One region of the Streptosporangium sp. NPDC003464 genome, then DNA from elsewhere that is predicted to be linked to it. Evidence: predicted binding sites of a transcription regulator. Region 1 holds the regulator's gene; each other region holds the start of a gene.
What was found. The regulator LexA, encoded in region 1, represses DNA repair genes until DNA is damaged. The targets are predictions, from matches to a motif close to TCGAACANNTGTTCGA.
Positions count from the first base shown of each region.

Region 2: uvrA (excinuclease ABC subunit UvrA) is a predicted target of LexA. The motif match lies at 3,801-3,816, and genes of this name have one in related genera.
Region 3: ruvC (crossover junction endodeoxyribonuclease RuvC) is a predicted target of LexA. The motif match lies at 2,200-2,215, and genes of this name have one in related genera.

Region 1 is NZ_JBSFPS010000121.1:1,474-7,512, forward strand. It holds gene ACWDS7_RS25440 (glycosyl hydrolase family 18 protein) at 1-640, opposite strand, end outside; gene ACWDS7_RS25445 (hypothetical protein) at 780-1,673, opposite strand; gene lexA (transcriptional repressor LexA) at 2,157-2,867, opposite strand; gene ACWDS7_RS25455 (hypothetical protein) at 2,927-3,163, shown strand; gene ACWDS7_RS25460 (LysM peptidoglycan-binding domain-containing protein) at 3,204-3,470, shown strand; gene nrdR (transcriptional regulator NrdR) at 3,914-4,375, shown strand; gene ACWDS7_RS25470 (vitamin B12-dependent ribonucleotide reductase) at 4,460-6,039, shown strand, end outside.
Region 2 is NZ_JBSFPS010000020.1:36,935-42,973, reverse strand. It holds gene ACWDS7_RS07360 (TerC family protein) at 1-411, shown strand, start outside; gene ACWDS7_RS07355 (phosphatidylserine decarboxylase) at 540-1,187, shown strand; gene pssA (CDP-diacylglycerol--serine O-phosphatidyltransferase) at 1,174-2,004, shown strand; gene ACWDS7_RS07345 (MBL fold metallo-hydrolase) at 2,293-2,934, opposite strand; gene ACWDS7_RS07340 (maleylpyruvate isomerase family mycothiol-dependent enzyme) at 2,931-3,737, opposite strand; gene uvrA (excinuclease ABC subunit UvrA) at 3,968-6,039, shown strand, end outside.
Region 3 is NZ_JBSFPS010000153.1:17,120-23,158, reverse strand. It holds partial or broken gene ruvB (Holliday junction branch migration DNA helicase RuvB) at 1-658, opposite strand, end outside; gene ruvA (Holliday junction branch migration protein RuvA) at 963-1,583, opposite strand; gene ruvC (crossover junction endodeoxyribonuclease RuvC) at 1,580-2,167, opposite strand; gene ACWDS7_RS29180 (GNAT family N-acetyltransferase) at 2,270-3,427, opposite strand; gene ACWDS7_RS29175 (cation:proton antiporter) at 3,507-4,781, opposite strand; gene ACWDS7_RS29170 (YebC/PmpR family DNA-binding transcriptional regulator) at 4,913-5,665, opposite strand; gene pdxT (pyridoxal 5'-phosphate synthase glutaminase subunit PdxT) at 5,669-6,039, opposite strand, start outside.

The DNA of each region.
Region 1 (6,039 bases):
TGGAGGTGGTGGCGGTGGAGCGGAGGTCGCCCGGGGTGCTGGGCGGTGTCGTGTCGTCGCCGCCGCCCCCGCCGGTCACCGCGATGGCGGAGACCGTCGCGTAGTTGGCTCCGCCGTTCATGTTGAACTGGATGTTGAGCGCGCCGTCGGCGACCGTCGCGGGGAAGGTCCGGTCGCAGGCGGTGAGCGCCCCGCAGGAGGCGAAGATGTCGAAGCCGGTCAGGGCGTTGGCACCCTCGACGCGGACGTCGAACTTGCGCTGGCCGGCCGCGTTGGCCCAGTCCTCGACCATCTTCAGCGTCACCTGGTAGGTGCCGTTCGGGACGTCGAAGCGGTAGCCGCCCCAGCTGTTGAAGGTGTTGTAGTTCTGGTAGAGGGAGTCGTCGGTCGTCCCGGCGATCGCGCCGGTGGTCGAGCCGCCCCCGTAGCTGGTCTGGTAGCCCCAGTCACCGCTGGAGTAGGCCTTGTCGGCGACCCACTGGTCTCCCGCCGCGTCGGTGAGCGCGGATCCGCCGGCGTTGGCCCGGATCGGTACGGTCACGGCGGCCGACGCGCCGGGCGCCGTGGCGACGGCCCCTCCCAGCGGGAGGAGGACCGCCCCCATCACGCCTAAGAGTTTCAGGACAAGTCGATTTCTCATGGGCGACCGCCTCTACGACCTGGAACCGGGGGGTTAATTAACAGGAAACTTTACTGTCAATTTGAGCTGAACGTAATCACGCGCCCCCGCGCCGTCAATGGTGCGAAATTTCGGGGGGCCCAACTGCTCGGGGAGAGGTTTACGGCCAGCGCCAGGCGATGCCCAGCACCCCGGCGGCCACATCGGAGGCGGCCATGTGGACGGTGTGATGGGCGGTAGGCACCAGGACGCCGGTCCGGAAAGGCGCCTCGTCCGGTCCGGACCGGACGTAGGAATGGCATTCGGCCGGCAGGGCCAGGGGATCGAACCGCACCTGGAGCAGGAAATGCGCGACCGGCTGCCGGAAACCGTGGCCGTGGTCGACACACGGCCGCGTCGGCCTGTCGACGCTCTCCCACTCGAAGACCCAGGTGTCACCGGCCCGGAGCACATGGTCGAAGAGCAGCTCGGCGACCATCACCGCCCGCCGCTGGTGCCGCAGGACGGTGCCGACCCTGCAGTTCTCCAGAGCGTGGATCTCACACCCTTCGAGATCGGTGCCGGGGTCGACGAACGACCTGACCACATACCGGTCCATGCCGTCGCGCCTGGCCCTGACCAGGGTGCGGGTCCACACCGACGTGCACATCCGCGCCGCGTCGATCAGCACCTTCTGCTGCTGGGTGATGACAACGGCGTCCTGGTCGCGTGAGCCCGGCAGTGCGTCCAGCAGTTCGCCGAGCGCCCCGGAACGCCCGTCCAGCCCCGGCCCGCGGTCGAGGAGGCGGGTGAGCGAGCCGCCGGGCAGGCGAAGGATCTCCTCCAGGGCCGTGACGACCAGCGTGGACTGCTCGCCGCCGGGGCGCCGGTGGCCCCGCTGCCAGTCGCTCAGGGTGGACAGCGCGACCGTCAGCCCGCGCTGGGCCAGGCGGGACCGGATGCGGTCGAGCGGCAGGCCGCTCTCCCGGATGCAGGCGCGCAGGGCCTGGTGGAACGGGCCCGAGTGGAGCAGGAGGCCGCGGTCGGCTGCCGGTTCGGGGAGGCGGCGAGGCATGAGGGCGCTCCTCGGCTGTCGAGGCGGGCGGCTGGGATCCCCCGCACCCCTCCCCCGCGAGGACGGCACGGGCCCGCCGCGCTCTGTGGGGAGCGAGCGTAGAACGTCTCGCGATCCCCGGAAAGGTCGCTACAGGTAGCAATTACCGAAATTTCATCGCCTGTGGCTTATTCCGAGCCGAAAACAGAATCAGCGCATGCCCGGCCCCCACAAACATGCCCGGCACCCCCCACAAAGGAGATCTGATCACCGGCGGAGGGATGGGGAGCCCGTCCCGGTCGGGGAGCCCCACCGGCCCGGGAGCCCGTCCCGGTCGGGGAGCCCGGAACGGCGGGAGCCCACATCGGCCCGGGAGCCCATACCGGGCGGAGAGCCCGGAACGGCTGGGACGGAGGTCTCGCCGTACGGCCTTGCGGGCGGCCCCGGGCGCATGACGAGGAGCGGGGTCCCGATCGGGGACCCCGCTCCTCGTGGTGTGCCGTCTCAGAGCTTGCGCAGAACCGCCACGACCTTGCCCAGGACGGTGGCCTCGTCACCGGGGATCGGGTCGTAGTTGGTGTTGTGCGGGACGAGCCAGACGTGGCCGTCCTTGCGCTTGAAGGTCTTGACCGTGGCCTCGCCGTCGATCATCGCGGCGACCACGTCGCCGTTGTCGGCGACGGGCTGCTGGCGGACGACCACCCAGTCGCCGTTGGCGATGGCCGCGTCGATCATCGAGTCGCCGGTCACCTGGAGCAGGAAGAGCGTGCCCTCGCCGACGAGCTGCTTGGGGAGGGCGAAGACGTCCTCGATGCTCTCCTCGGCGAGGATGGGGCCACCGGCGGCGATCCGGCCGACGAGCGGCACGTAGGCCGCGGTCGGGCGGCTGACCGGGGCCTCGTCGGTGCCGGAGTCGGGGTCCACCCACAGCACCGGCTCGCCGGGCAGGCGCACCTCCAGCGCGCGGGGGCGGTGCGGATCGCGGCGCAGGTAGCCCTTGCGCTGCAACGCCGTCAACTGGTGCGACACGCTGGAGGTGCTCGTGAGCTGCACCGCCTCGCCGATCTCCCGCATGGAGGGCGGGTAGCCGCGCTGCTGCACCGAGTCGCGGATCACCTCAAGGATCTTCCGCTGCCTGGGGGTGAGGCCGAGGGAGTCACGCCTGCGCACCGCCAGGTCGCTGACGGCCGAACCGTTCTCGTCGTGCCCGTTCATGCGGTCTCCTCGCCTCCCGGTCTGTATCTCTTACGTCGCACACAGCGACCGTACCCCCGTTGAAGATCGTATTCAAACAATTGTTCGAGTCGTTCTCGAAATCAGCGGTGGCGTGGTGTACAACATCGTACGGGAGTTCGATCGACATCGTGTTCGATTCGCCGATCTTTCTTCGACATGTGTTCGGCCAGGTCGAAGGGGTGGGGGGCCATCATGAAGACGACCACGGCGAAGAGGGGGCCCGGGCGCGCGCCCGTCCGGCGTCCCGGGCCCGCGGGGAACATCCGATATCCTGATCCGCCCCTGCGGCTCACCCGGCGGGGGAGGATCGTGGTGGTGGCGGCGCTCACGCTGGCCACCTTGGGGGCGCTCTGGGTCGGCGCGCGCATCGACGCCGCCTCGGCCTTCGAGCGGAGAGGTCACGAGGGGCTGCCGTGGGTCGTGGTGCACGGGGGCGACACGCTGTGGGAGATCGCCGACGCGGTGACGCGGGACGGGGATCCCGCCCCGACGGTCCGTCAGATCATGGACCTCAACGGCCTGTCCGACTCGGTGATCCGGCCCGGGGCCCGGCTCTACCTGCCTGACGGCTCCGCTCCCTGAGGGGCGTGGCCGGCGGGCCCGGCCCGCGTGTGAGGTGACGGGCCGGGGACGGCGCCGCGGACGCTCGTACGGGGGCGGCCGGGGTGGCCGGGGCCGGCGTGGAGACGGTCGGGTGCCTGGTGGAGGTGATCGGGGCCGCCGTGGGGGTAGCGGGGGGTCGCCGGAGGGTGACGGGGGCCGGTGGAGGGGTGACACGCCCGGCCCGTGCGGATGTGATGCGCTGATCAGCGACTTCGTCCGACAGGGCCGTTTCAACTTGCGTTCATGGTCCGACACTTCTACCGTTGACCACAACATCTAGTGGCTTAATCGGCGTGCTTCACCATAGATTGTGTTTCCATTACCGCACCTCGACTATTCGGGGGGCGTGCGCGAGCGTCTCGTCAGGCGCCCGGAAACGCACGAGAAGGTGGGCCACTCGCCGGCTCAAGGAGGCGACGCGCGTGCACTGTCCGTTCTGTCGTCATCCTGACACCCGGGTCATCGACAGCCGGTCCACCGAGGACGGCGGGGCCATCCGCCGCAGGCGCACGTGCCCGGAGTGCGGGCGCAGGTTCACCACGCAGGAGACGGTGCTGCTCATGGTCAGCAAGCGCAGCGGGGTGACCGAGCCGTTCTTCAGGGACAAGGTGATCGCCGGTGTCCGGCGGGCGTGTCAGGGACGCCCGGTCAGCGAAGACTCGCTGGCCCAGCTGGGCCAGCGGGTGGAGGAGAGCATCCGGGCGACGGGGGCGGCGGAGATCGCGGCCCACGAGGTGGGGCTGGCGATCCTGGGGCCCCTCCGCGACCTGGACGAGGTGGCCTACCTGCGGTTCGCCTCGGTCTACCGGAGCTTCGAGACCCTGGCCGATTTCGAGACCGAGATCAAGCAGTTGCGGGCGGAACGCTCCGCCAAGCAGGACTGATTCACACCCCGGGCGCCGGGGGACAGAGCGGCGCGTTGATTGGTCCGACTCGTGGGCTCCACGGAGCCCCGGAAGGGGGAAGTCATGACGGAGACGGTCGGTGGCGCGGCGGCGCGCGGGGGCAAGCGGTTGCGCAAGGGGCTGAAGATGAAGCGCGTCTTCACCACGCCGGGAGTGCATCCCTATGACGAGGTGCGCTGGGAGCGCCGTGACGTCGTGATGACCAACTGGCGGGACGGCTCGGTCAACTTCGAGCAGCGGGGCGTCGAGTTCCCCGAGTCCTGGTCGGTCAACGCCGCCAACATCGTGACCACCAAATACTTCCGCGGCGCGGTCGGCACCCCGCAGCGCGAGTGGAGCCTGAAGCAGCTCGTCGACCGGGTGGTGGGCGTCTACACCCGGACCGCGGTCGAGGAGGGATACTTCGCCTCCGACGAGGACGCCGAGATCTTCGACCACGAGCTCAAGCACGCCCTGGTCAACCAGGTCTTCAGCTTCAACTCGCCGGTCTGGTTCAACGTGGGCACCGCCTCGCCGCAGCAGGTCAGCGCCTGCTTCATCCTCGCGGTCGACGACCAGATGGAGTCCATCCTCGACTGGTACAAGGAAGAGGGTGTGATCTTCAAGGGCGGCTCCGGCTCCGGGGTCAACCTCTCCCGGATCCGCTCGTCGAAGGAGCTGCTCTCCAGCGGAGGCACCGCCAGCGGCCCGGTCTCCTTCATGCGCGGCGCGGACGCCTCCGCGGGCACCATCAAGTCCGGCGGCGCCACCCGCCGCGCGGCCAAGATGGTCGTCCTGGACGTCGACCACCCCGACATCGAGGAGTTCATCGAGACCAAGGCGCGCGAGGAGGACAAGGTCCGCGCGCTGCGCGACGCCGGGTTCGACATGGACCTGGGCGGCAAGGACATCGTCTCCGTCCAGTACCAGAACGCCAACAACTCCGTGCGCGTCTCCGACGAGTTCATGCGCGCGGTGGAGCAGGGCGAGGAGTTCGGCCTGCGCGCCCGCCTCACCGGCGAGATCATCGAGAAGGTCGACGCCCGGCGGCTGTTCCGCAAGATGGCGACGGCCGCCTGGGAGTGCGCCGACCCCGGCGTCCAGTACGACGACACGATCAACGACTGGCACACCAGCCCGGAGACGGGCCGCATCACCGCCAGCAACCCGTGCTCGGAATACCTGCACCTGGACAACTCCTCGTGCAACCTGGCCAGCATCAACCTGATGAAGTTCCTGAAGGACGACAACTCCTTCGACATCGAGAACTTCGTGAAGATCACCGAGCTGATCATCACCGCGATGGACGTCTCCATCACCTTCGCCGACTTCCCGACCGAGAAGATCGACCAGACCACCCGCGCCTACCGCCAGCTCGGCATCGGCTACGCCAACCTCGGCGCGCTGCTCATGGCCACCGGCCACGCCTACGACTCGGCCGGCGGCCGGGCCATCGCCGGTGCCATCACCTCGCTGATGACCGGCGCCTCCTACCGCCGCAGCGCCGAGCTGGCCGCGGTCGTCGGCCCCTACGACGGCTACGCGCGCAACGCAGACGCCCACAAGCGCGTCATGCGCAAGCACGCCGCCGCCAACGACGACCTGCGCACGCTGGAGGCCATGGACAAGGCCATCCACGTGGAGGCCTCCCGCCAGTGGACGGA
Region 2 (6,039 bases), on a different contig from region 1:
CCGCTGCTGATCGTGATGGTCGCCATCGGCACCACCGACCTGCTGTTCGCCCTCGACTCGATTCCCGCGATCTTCGGCCTCACCACCGACGCCTTCATCGTCTTCAGCGCCAACGCGTTCGCCCTGATGGGGCTGCGTCAGCTCTACTTCCTGCTGGGCGGTCTGCTGCAGCGTCTGGTCTACCTGAGCTACGGTCTGGCGTTCATCCTTGGTTTTATCGGGGTTAAGCTGATTCTCGAGGCGCTGCACTCCAGTGGCGTGTCCTGGGCACCCGAGGTGCCGATCTGGCTGTCGTTGTCGGTCATCGGCGTCACCATGGTGATCACCACTGTGGCCAGCCTGATCAAGGCCCGTCGCGACGGACGCGAAAGCAAGGAAATCACCACCTCCGCGAGTGGCAAGCAGGGCTAGCGGATCGGGGCGTGAGGAGCTTTGCTTGTCTAGTTGCGCCGTATAAGGGCTGAGAGATGGGTAGCATCCTGCCCCAGGGCGGGTAGACATACCGGTCTAATGCCGCAAGACATCACAAAAGGTTCCCCGTGTCCCACGATTCAGCAAGCCATCAGCCAGGCCGGATACGGCTGGCACGTGGCGTCTCCCCGTGGTTGCTCCCGACCGTGACCGCCGCCGCAGTGACCTCGCTGCTCAGCCGCCGTGACCGGCGCTGGGCGCTCGCGGCGGCACCTCTGGCCGCGCTCACCGGTGGCATGCTCTGGTTCTTCCGCGATCCGGAGCGCACGCCGGGCTCCGCGCGGATCCTGTCGCCCGCCGACGGCGTGGTGCAGAGCATCGACCCCTGGCCGGACGGCCGCACGAGGGTGGCCATCTTCATGAGCCCCCTCGACGTGCACGTCAACCGTGCGCCGCTGGCCGGTACGGTCACCTCGGTGGAGCACGTGGCAGGCGGGTTCCTGCCCGCCTTCAACAAGGACAGCGACAAGAACGAGCGGGTCGTATGGCACCTGGACACCGCGCTCGGCGACATCGAGCTGGTCCAGATCGCCGGTGCGGTCGCGCGCCGCATCATCCCCTACCTGGCGGCCGGGGCGAAGGTGGCCAAGGCCGACAGGATCGGGCTCATCCGGCTCGGCTCGCGCGTGGACCTCTATCTCCCCGAGGGAATCGCACCCGCCGTGTCGGTCGGCCAGCGGACCGTCGCGGGGGTGACAGCTCTTGACCACGGCTGACGCGAGCTGGCCGCTGGACGAGACGGACGACGAGCCCCGGGGGCCCGTCGGCAAGGCGTTCCGGCTCTCGGCGGCTGACTCCCTCTCCCTCGGCAACGCGCTGTGCGGCTTCCTCGCGGTCTGCGTGCTGGCCTGGTCGGCGATCAACCAGCTCCAGGCGGGCGGGAAGTTCGCGGCCGTCCCCCAGTTCTTCGGCACCGCGGTGGTGCTGCTGCTGATCGGCGCCACCTGCGACCTGTTCGACGGCCTGGTGGCCCGCAAGTTCCGTGCCTCGGCCATGGGGGCCGAGCTGGACAACCTGGCCGATGTGATCAGTTTCGGCTTCGCCCCCGCCTTCATGGTGGTCATCTGGGGCGGTTTCACCCAGCGGGTGCCGTTCCCGCTGGTGATGGTCGCCGCGGCGTCGGTGCTGCTGGCCGGCGTCATCAGGCTGGCCCGTTTCGCCTGCGTGAAGACCAAGAGCGGCGACTTCATGGGCCTGCCCATCCCGATGGGCGCCATGACGGTGGTCTCGATCGTGCTGCTGTTCCCGCCGTCGCTGGTGACCCTGCTGCCGATCTTCGGCGTGGCCTACCTCATGGTGAGCCGGATCGAGTATCCCAAGCCCAAGGGCAACCTGGCGGCCGTCGTGCTCGCCTGGATGATGATCAACGTCGCCTGCCTGACCATCTGGGCCGCGGGCCTGCCCGGCGGTGACACCCTGATCAAGGTCGGCGCCATCATGCAGGTGGCCATCGTGGCCGCCATCCCGTTGCGCATCCTGATGTTCAAGCGGGAGAAGCGCAAGGAGCGCAAGGAGTCGGCCAGCATCACCTGAGGGCTCCGGGCACCGGCGCGCGGGCCAGGACCGCCGTGCGCCGGTCTCCGCGCCTGCCGGCCGCGTTCCCCGAGGCCCGTCCGCCCGGCGGTCGTGTTCCTCCTGGGGGCGCGGCCCGAGGCCCCTCCGTCCGCCGGTCGCGTTCCCCCAGAAGCCCGGCCCGTCCGTCCGCCGGTCGTGTTCCTCCTGAGGGGCGGCCGGAGGCCCCGCCCGCCGGTCGCGTTCCCTGGAGCGCGGCCGGAGGCTCCGCCCGTCCGCCCGGAGGGCGCCGGGTGGGCCGGGTGAGGGTTACCAGCCGCGCTCGCGCCACTGCGGCAGGGAGGGGCGCTCGGCGCCCAGCGTGGTGTCCCTGCCGTGCCCCGGATAGACCCAGGTCTCGTCGGGCAGCCGGTCGAAGACGCGCTCCGACACGTCCGTGAAGAGCTGGGTGAAGCGCTCCGGGTCCTTGTTGGTGTTGCCGACGCCGCCGGGGAACAGCGAGTCGCCGGTGAACAGGTGGCCGGGATGGTGCAGGGCGATCGAGCCCGGCGTGTGCCCGCGCAGGTGGATCACCTCCAGCGTGACCACCCCGACGGTGACCCCGTCGCCGTGGCCGACCTCCAGGTCCACCGGCACCGGCAGCGCGGCGGCGTCGAGCGGGTGGGCGACCACCGCCGCGCCCGTCGCCGCGGCGACCTGTTCCAGGGCCTGCCAGTGGTCGCCGTGCTGGTGGGTGGTGACGATCTTGCTGATCGGCCGGTCGCCGATGAGCTCCAGCAGGCGGTCCGGCTCGGCGGCGGCATCGATGAGCACGCCGTCCCCGGTCTTGTTGCACCGCAGCAGGTAGGCGTTGTTGTCGAAGGGGCCGACGGCCAGTTTGGAGATCGTCAGGGCGGGCAGTTCGCGCACGTCGGCCGGGCCGCCGACCTGCACGTCACCTGTGTACGTCACGGATACTCCTCGGGCGGGGTAGCGGGCAGGTGAGGAGGCGCGGACGTGGTCGGCCACGGCGGCGGCGCGGGCGGCCGCCCGGCGCCGGCGGGCCGGTTGCCGCTGGTCCCCTCGGGCATCACCCTAAGCCCCGCCCCCGGTGAGCGGCCGGTCAGCCAGCCCAGCAGGGCCCAGGCGTCGCCCTGCAGCACCGGCCCGGTCCCGAGGCCCGGCCAGACCTGGTGATGCTCCTCGCCGTCCTTGACCTCCTCGACGACGATCTCGCTGACCGTGCCGAGCTCATGCGGCCAGGAGACCATCGCGTCGTGCAGCTCCCTGCGGACGAACGCCTCCGGCCAGTCGGCGCACTCGTAGCCCGCCCCCAGGTCCACGTGGTGCATCTCGACCTCGCGCAGCCGGCGGACCAGCACGTACCAGGCCGGGTGGCTGGGCGGGTGGGCGCCGCCGACCATCGTCGCCCAGCCCTCGGCGGGCACCGCGGCGACTGCCCTGGCCAGCCGTGCCGCGCTCTCCTCCAGGTCGGCCAGCTGCTCCTTCGCCGGCCGTGCGGCTCCCGCCTCGATCCCGGCGTCGCGCGCCCCCGCATCGGGGTACTGCGGGGTCTCGACGCCGGTCCTGGCCCACGTCATCAGGTTGACGTGGCTGTCGGCGTTGCGGGCGACATGGGCGAGCACGTGCCCGCGGGTCCAGCCGGGCAGCCGGGAGGGGGCCGAGACGTCGGCGTCGGACAGTCTCGCGGCGGTGGCCAGCAGCCGACCGGTAGAGGCGGCCAGCTCGGCCTGGAAAGCTTCTACGACATCCATCTCCTCACTCCATCACCCGGGTGGGGAGGTGGGCCAGGGCATAAAACACCGTGTCGCCGCGGTTGGAACATGTGGTCGATGCATCAAGTGACCGGTAAGGCTCACGGGAAGACCGTAGTCTGGAGAGGGCCGGGAAGTTCGGCCCCCAGGCGCCGCCCCGAAATTGTCGGGCCCCCTCGCTAGTCTTCCCGCGACCGCTCTTAACCCTCTACAACGACGTCGGGATTGCTGTGGCTGACCGCCTCATCGTGCGTGGCGCACGCGAACACAACCTCAAGGACGTCTCGCTGGACCTGCCGCGAGACTCTCTGATCGTTTTCACTGGCCTGTCCGGCTCGGGCAAGTCCAGCCTGGCCTTCGACACCATCTTCGCCGAAGGTCAGCGTCGCTATGTCGAATCACTGTCGGCCTACGCCCGCCAGTTCCTCGGGCAGATGGACAAGCCCGACGTCGACTTCATCGAGGGGCTCTCGCCCGCGGTGTCGATCGACCAGAAGTCGACGAGCCGCAACCCGCGTTCGACGGTCGGCACGATCACCGAGGTCTACGACTACCTCCGGCTGCTCTGGGCGCGCATCGGCAAGCCGCACTGCCCCCGGTGCGGCCGGACGATCGCCCGGCAGAGCCCGGAGCAGATCGTCGACCGCGTGATGGAGCTCGAGGAGGGGACCCGCTTCCAGGTCCTCGCCCCGGTGATCCGCGGACGCAAGGGCGAATACGCCGAGCTCTTCAGCCAGCTTCAGGTCAAGGGCTTCGCCCGGGCCCGTGTCGACGGCACGGTGGTCCGGCTGGACGAGCCGCCGACGCTGAAGAAGCAGGAGAAGCACGACATCGAGGTGATCGTCGACCGGCTGGCGGTGAAGGAGAGCGCGCGCAGCCGCCTCACCGGCTCCGTGGAGACCGCCCTGCAGCTCTCGGGGGGCACGATCACGCTGGAGTTCGTCGACCTCCCCGAGGACGACCCCAACCGTGAGCGCTTCTACTCCGAGCACCTCTACTGCCCCTACGACGACCTGTCGTTCGAGGAGTTGGAGCCCCGCTCGTTCTCCTTCAACTCGCCCTTCGGCGCCTGCCCCGAGTGCACCGGTCTCGGGGTGCGGATGGAGGTCGACCCCGACCTGGTCGTGCCCGACCCGGACAAGACCCTGGGCGAGGGCGCGATCTCCCCGTGGGCCGGCGGGCACACCAGCGACTACTTCATCCGCCTCGTCGAGGCGCTCGGCCTCGCGATGGGCTTCAAGCTCACCACCCCGTGGGAGAAACTGCCGAAGAAGGCGCACAACGCCCTGCTGCACGGCTACGACGAGCAGGTCCACGTCCGCTACAGCAACCGCTACGGCCGCGAGCGCTCCTACTACACCACCTTCGAGGGGGCCATCCCCTGGGTGCAGCGCCGCCACGCCGAGGCCGAGAGCGACGGCATGCGGGAGAAATACGAAGGCTACATGCGGGAGATCCCGTGCCCGGCCTGCAAGGGGGCCAGGCTCAAGCCGGTCTCGCTGGCCGTCACGGTGGAGGACCGCTCGATCGCCGAGGTCTCGGCGATGTCGATCGGCGACTGCGCGAAGTTCCTGGCCGGGCTCAGGCTGTCCGACCGGGACATGCAGATCGCCGAGCGGGTCGTCAAGGAGATCAACGCCCGGATGGGCTTCCTGCTGGACGTGGGTCTCGACTACCTGACCATGGACCGCGCCTCGGGCACCCTCGCCGGCGGCGAGGCCCAGCGCATCCGGCTGGCCACCCAGATCGGCTCGGGCCTGGTCGGGGTGCTCTACGTGCTCGACGAGCCGTCCATCGGCCTGCACCAGCGTGACAACCAGCGGCTGCTGGAGACCCTGATCCGGCTGCGGGACATGGGCAACACCCTCATCGTGGTCGAGCACGACGAGGACACCATCGCCGCCGCCGACTGGGTGGTGGACATCGGCCCCGGCGCCGGTGAGCACGGCGGCCAGGTCGTCGTCTCCGGCACGGTCGCCGACCTGCTGGCCTCCGAGGGCTCGATGACCGGCGCCTACCTGTCCGGGCGCAGGAGCATCGCCATCCCCGCCAAGCGCCGCAAGCGTGACCGCAAGCGGCAGATCACGGTGAAGGGCGCCCGCGAGCACAACCTCAAGGGCGTGGACGTGGAGTTCCCCCTCGGGGTGTTCACCGCGGTCACCGGCGTCTCGGGGTCGGGCAAGTCCACGCTGGTCAACGACATCCTCTACAACGCCCTGGCCAAGGAGCTGAACGGCGCGCGCACCGTCCCCGGCCGTCACTCGCGGGTCAACGGCATGGACCTCGTCGACAAGGTCGTGCA
Region 3 (6,039 bases), on a different contig from region 1:
GCGTGCCCCGCGACCGCCCGGCGATCTCGTGCGCCGCGTCGCCGGGCAGCTCCAGGCCGAGCAGCCGCGAGGAGCGGTGCAGCACCTGCTCCAGCTCGGCCACCTCGTAGAAGTCCATGTGCGCGACGAACCCGAACCGGTCGCGCAGCGGCGCGGGCAGCAGCCCGGCCCGCGTGGTGGCCCCGACCAGGGTGAACGGCGCGACCTCCAGTGGGATCGCGGTCGCCCCGGGCCCCTTGCCCACCACGATGTCGACGCGGAAGTCCTCCATCGCGAGATAGAGCATCTCCTCCGCCGGACGGGCCATCCGGTGGATCTCGTCGATGAAGAGGACCTCTCCCTCCGAGAGGGTCGACAGGATCGCCGCGAGGTCGCCCGCCCGCTCCAGCGCGGGCCCGGAGGTGATCCGGAGCGGCACGGAGAGCTCCGTCGCGATGATCATGGAGAGGGTCGTCTTGCCCAGCCCGGGCCCACCGCTCATCAGCACGTGGTCCGGCGGCCGGTTACGTCGCAGCGCGCTCTGCAGCACCAGTGACAGCTGCTCGCGCACCCGCGCCTGGCCGATGAACTCATCCAGCCGCTTGGGCCGCAGCGCCGCCTCGATCAGGCGCTCGTCCCCTTCGGCGTCCGGCGCCACCAGATCCCGCTCGAAGCTCACGCCGGTCCGCCTTCACTCGCACGCGCGGTCGCCGGCCCGCCGGCCCCGCCTCTGTCATCCCCGGTGTCATCCCAGGCCACCCGGCCCGCCTCCGGCCCGCCGTCCCAGGGTCGGACCGCACGGACCGCTCCCGGCCCGCCGACCTCGCCCCTGCCGTCCCGGCCCGCACCGACCGGCCCGGACCTGCCGACCCCGGCCCCCCGGGCCGCTCCGGACCTGCCGGCCCGGACCCGGTCCGCGTGGGCGGTCCACGCCTCGCCGGGACCGCCGCGGCCGCGAGAGGCCCGCATCGGGCGCGCCCCCCTCATCGGACGCTCAGCGCGCGGAGCGCGGCCTTGAGCAACGCCGCCACCTGCGGCGAGCGACCCTCCGCCACCTCGGCGTCGGCCTGGGAGGTGACGGCGGCGACGGCCTCGTCGGCGTCTCTGGCCGAGTAGCCGAGGCCGACCAGACCGGAGTGGACCTGGTCGCGCCAGGCGGGCGCGGACGCGCCGCCGTTGAGCGCGGCGTTGACGGCCTGCTCGGGGGTGCCGAGCTTGTCCTTGAGGTCGACGATGATCCGCTGGGCCCCCTTGGGGCCGACGCCGGGGACCCTGGTCAGCGCCTTCACGTCGGCGCTCGCCACGGCCGTCCGGAGCGCGTTGGGGGTGTGCACGGCCAGCATCGCCAGGGCGACCTTGGGGCCGACCCCGTTGGCCGTCTGCAGCATCTCGAAGACGCCGCGCTCGTCGTCACTGCCGAAGCCGAACAGCGTCAGCGACTCCTCCCGGACCACGAGCGAGGTGGCCAGCCGGGCCTCCTCGCCCACCCGGAGCGTCGCCAGCGTGCCCGGCGTGCAGTGGACCAGTATCCCCACCCCGCCGACCTCGACCACCGCGCCGTCAGGCGCGACCGCGGCCACCCGTCCCCGCACCGAGGCGATCACTGTGTGGTTCCTCTCGAATATCCGGCCCGGCCCCGCCCCCGGAAGTAGGCGGCGGCGGTCGTGCCCGGCCCGGTCCTGGTCCTGGCGACCGCCTCCGCCAGGCGGTTCTGTGCCCCGCCCCGCCACACGTGACAGATCGCCAGCGCCAGCGCGTCGGCGGCGTCGGCGGGCTTGGGCATCGCATCCAGCCGCAGCAGCCGGGTCACCATGGTCCCCACCTGCTGCTTGTCGGCCGTGCCGCTGCCGGTGATCGCGGCCTTGACCTCCGACGGCGTGTGCAGCGCCACCGGCAGCCCCCGGCGGGAGGCGCACAGGATCGCCACCGCGGAGGCCTGCGCGGTGCCCATCACGGTCCTGAGGTTGTGCTGGGCGAAGACCCGCTCCACGGCCACCGCGTCGGGCTCGACCTCGTCGAGCCACTGCTCGATGCCCGCCTCGATCGCCACCAGCCTGGCCCCGATCTCGTCGTCGGCCGGAGTCCGGACGACTCCGACCTTGACGAGGCTCAGCGGCGCCCCGGGCCGTCCCTCGACCGCCCCGAGTCCGCACCGGGTCAGCCCCGGGTCGACCCCCATCACCCGCAGCTCGGGCAACCGCACCGACACGCCTCCGCTCGCCGAACACCTGTTCGGTGCCCGACTCTACCGCGTGGGAGCGCCGCTCGCACGGCTACCCGGCGGCGCCCGTCAGAAGTGGTCCAGCATGTACGGCTTGGCGTGGAAGGCGGCGTCGAGGGCGTCGTCGGAGTCCGCCGGACCGGTGAGGATCCCCGAGCGGCGCAGGGTCGCGGTCGGGATCCCGGCGTACAGGGCCGAGAAGCCGGCCGCGGTGAAGGTGGGGGTGAATCCCGGCAGGGTCGCGGCGGGCTCGGCCGTACCGGAGCCGCCGGAGACCGACAGCTGCCAGGGGCCGGAGTTGCCGGGGCGCTGGGGGTCGTCGACCTGGACCGCGGCGTCGAGGGTGACACCCGCCGGGAAGCCCCGCCCGGCGACGGCCGCGACGAGGTCGACGACGCGGAACATCCAGCGGGTCTGCGCGACGTGGTCCTCGGGACGGTCGCCGATCAGCCAGAACACCGGGTCGTCGGGGGCGACGGCCGCCCGGACCGACTTGGCGACGGAGGCCGAGGTGCCGACCAGCGACCACAGCGCCCGCGCCGTGGCCTCCGAGCCCGCGACGAGAGCGGAGACCCTGATGTCGCCGCCGTCCCAGTGGTAGGTCACGAAGCCGTCGTCGGCCAGATAGAGGAAGTCGTCCTTGTTCTCCAACAGCACGCGCCAGGCGTTCTCGCCCCGGCTCAGGGGGCCGGAGGCTCGGGTGGCGGCGTGGACGCGGCCGAGGAGCGCGACCACCTCGGAGGCGTCGCCGGGGCCCATCCGGCGGATCTTGACCTGCTCGGTGGACCTGATCGTGCGCAGCGCCTCGGCGGGCAGGGTCGCCACGTGCATGGCGCCGGCGTGCTCCCAGCCGAGGGAGCGGTAGATGTGGGTGGTGGCCGGGTAGAGCGCCGAGACCGGATGGCCCAGGGCCGCGCAGCGGTCAATGGTGGCCTGCATCAGGGTGCGGCCGACGCCCCGCCCCCGGTCCTCGGGGGCGACGGTCACCGAGGCGACGCCGCCCATGGAGATCGGCCTGCCGTGCCACCACTGGGTGAAGTCGTTGGTCCGGCTGGTCGCCACCAGGCGGGCGCCGTCGACGACGCCGAGGTATCTGCCCTCCTCCAGCGCCGGGACGGTCAGCTTCCGCCAGGCCTCCTGCACGCCCTCGGGGACGGGCCCGAAGGCGCGCTTGCGGTTGTCCAGCACCGCGTCGAGATCGTCGACAGTCAGATCACGTAGTTCCACAAGGCTCCAACCTAGGCAGAAGACGCGAGTGAAGGCGAATCGTCACCACAGGTGAATCGGTCCCTACAGGTATCGGTCCCTACAGGTGACGCGTGGCGGGCTCGGCGTCCGCGGCCCCCGCCCTGTCGCGCAGGCGGTCCAGCCGCCGCATCACCGGCGTCGCCGTGACGCCGTGCAGGACGAGCGAGGCCAGCACGGTGAAGGCGACCACCGCCCAGAGCTCCTCGGCGGGCACGCCGAAGTCGGCCTGGCCGAGGGCGTAGGCGAGGTAGAACAGCGAGCCGATGCCGCGGATCCCGAAGAAGGCCGTCACGCCGCGCTCGCGCGGGCCCGCCGGGCCGCCGAGCTGGGCGGCCCAGCCGGCCAGCGGCCGGATCACCAGCAGCAGCGACAGCCCGACGGCCGCGCCCTGCCAGGTGAGGGCGGCCAGGCCGCCGGTCGCCACGGAACCGCCGAGCAGCAGGATCAGCCAGGCGGTCAGCAGCCGCTCGATCTGCTCGATGAAGCCGTGCAGCACGCCGTTGTAGCCGTGGGTGCGCTCGGCGGCCCTGATCGTGCACCCGGTCACGAACACCGCGATGAAGCCGTACCCGTGCACCAGCTCGGTGAGGCCGTAGGCCAGGAACGTCGCGGCCAGCGCGACGAAGCCGTCCCGGTGCTCGGCCAGGCGCAGATCGGAGACCTGGGCGCGGAAGAAGAGCCGGCCCAGCAGCCTGCCGGTCAGCAGCCCGCAGACCAGGCCGGCCCCGCACCGGTAGAGCAGGTCGACCAGCGCCCAGCCGCCGACCCAGCCGAGGCCCCCGGTGGCCGTCATCGCGACGGCGGCGAACACCAGGGGGAAGGCGAGGCCGTCGTTGAGCCCCGCCTCGGAGGTGAGGGTGAAACGGACCTCGTCGTCGGCCTTCTCCGAGTCGACGGGCTCGCCGACCTGCACGTCGGAGGCGAGCACCGGGTCGGTCGGGGCGAGCACCGCGCCCAGCAGCAGCGCCGCCGCCGGGGGCCAGCCCAGCAGCGCGGAGGCCACGGCGGCCACCGCCACGACGGTCAGCGGGAGCGTCCACCCCAGCAGGCGCCAGGTGGAGGCCCAGCCGCGCGGCCCGAAGGGCCGGTTGATCGCGAGCCCGGCGCCCATGAGCGAGATCAGCACGCAGATCTCGGCGGCGTGCTCGACCAGGGCCCGGTGGGCCACCGGATCGGGTCTGGGCAGCTCCAGCGGCAGCAGGTAGAGCAGGGCCCCGCCGATCAGGCAGGCCAGCGGCAGCGAGAAGGGCCTGCGGTTGAGCAGCCGGGGCAGGACGGCCGCGAGCAGGGCGCCGGCGCCCGCCAGCGCGAAGATCAGATCAGGGTTTCCCATCGTCCGCGTGATCTGCCCCGCCCTTGGGGGACAAACATCCCCTGGGGGACAGACGTCGCGGACGACGTGAAATCCGCATCAGACGGCGGAGCGCCCGCCTCTCCCCGGAGAGACGGGCGCCGCACCGGACCTCACGCGTCGAGCTTCTCCAGCACCTCGTCGGAGACGTCGAAGTTGGCCCAGACGTTCTGGACGTCGTCGCTGTCCTCCAGGGCGTCGATCAGCCTGAAGACCTTGCGCGCGCCGTCCTCGTCGAGCGGGACGTTCAGCGTCGGCAGGAAGCTGGACTCGGCCGAGTCGTAGTCGATCCCGGCCTCCTGCAGGGCCTTGCGGACCGGGACGAGGTCGGTGGCCTCGGAGACGACCTCGAACTGGTCGCCCAGGTCGTTGACCTCCTCGGCGCCCGCGTCGAGGACCGCGGTCAGCACGTCGTCCTCCGACAGCTCACCCTTGGGCACGAGCACGACGCCCTTGCGGTTGAACATGTAGGACACCGAGCCGGGGTCGGCCAGGGAGCCGCCGTTGCGGGTCAGGGCGACCCGGACCTCGGAGGCCGCGCGGTTGCGGTTGTCGGTCAGACACTCGATCAGCACCGCCACGCCGCCGGGGGCGTAGCCCTCGTACATGATGGTCTGCCAGTCGGCGCCACCGGCCTCCAGGCCGCCGCCGCGCTTGCGGGCACGCTCGATGTTGTCGATCGGGACCGAGCTCTTGCGCGCCTTGGTGATGGCGTCGTACAGCGTCGGGTTGCCGTCCGGGTCGGGGCCGCCGGTCCGGGCCGCGACCTCGATGTTCTTGATGAGCTTGGCGAACAGCTTGCCGCGCTTGGAGTCGAGCGCGGCCTTCTTGTGCTTCGTCGTCGCCCATTTGGAGTGGCCGGACATCGCCTAGAGCTCCCTCACCATCTCAACAAAATATGAATGCACGCCGACGTCCCCGGTAAGTTCCGGATGGAAGGACGTGGCGAGCAGCGGTCCTTGACGGACCGCGACGATCCTATCCCCAGCTTCGGCCCGGGCCAGCACTTCGACCCCGGAACCGACGGATTCCACCCACGGCGCCCGGATGAACACCGCACGCAACGGGCCCCGGCCGGCGAAGTCGACGTCGGCCTCGAAGGAGTCGACCTGGCGGCCGAAGGCGTTGCGGCGGACCACCATGTCGATACCGCCGATCGTCTGCTGGCCGTCGATGCCGCCCTCGATCCGATCGGCCAGCATGATCATGCCGGCGCAGGAGCCGTAGGCGGGCATGCCGC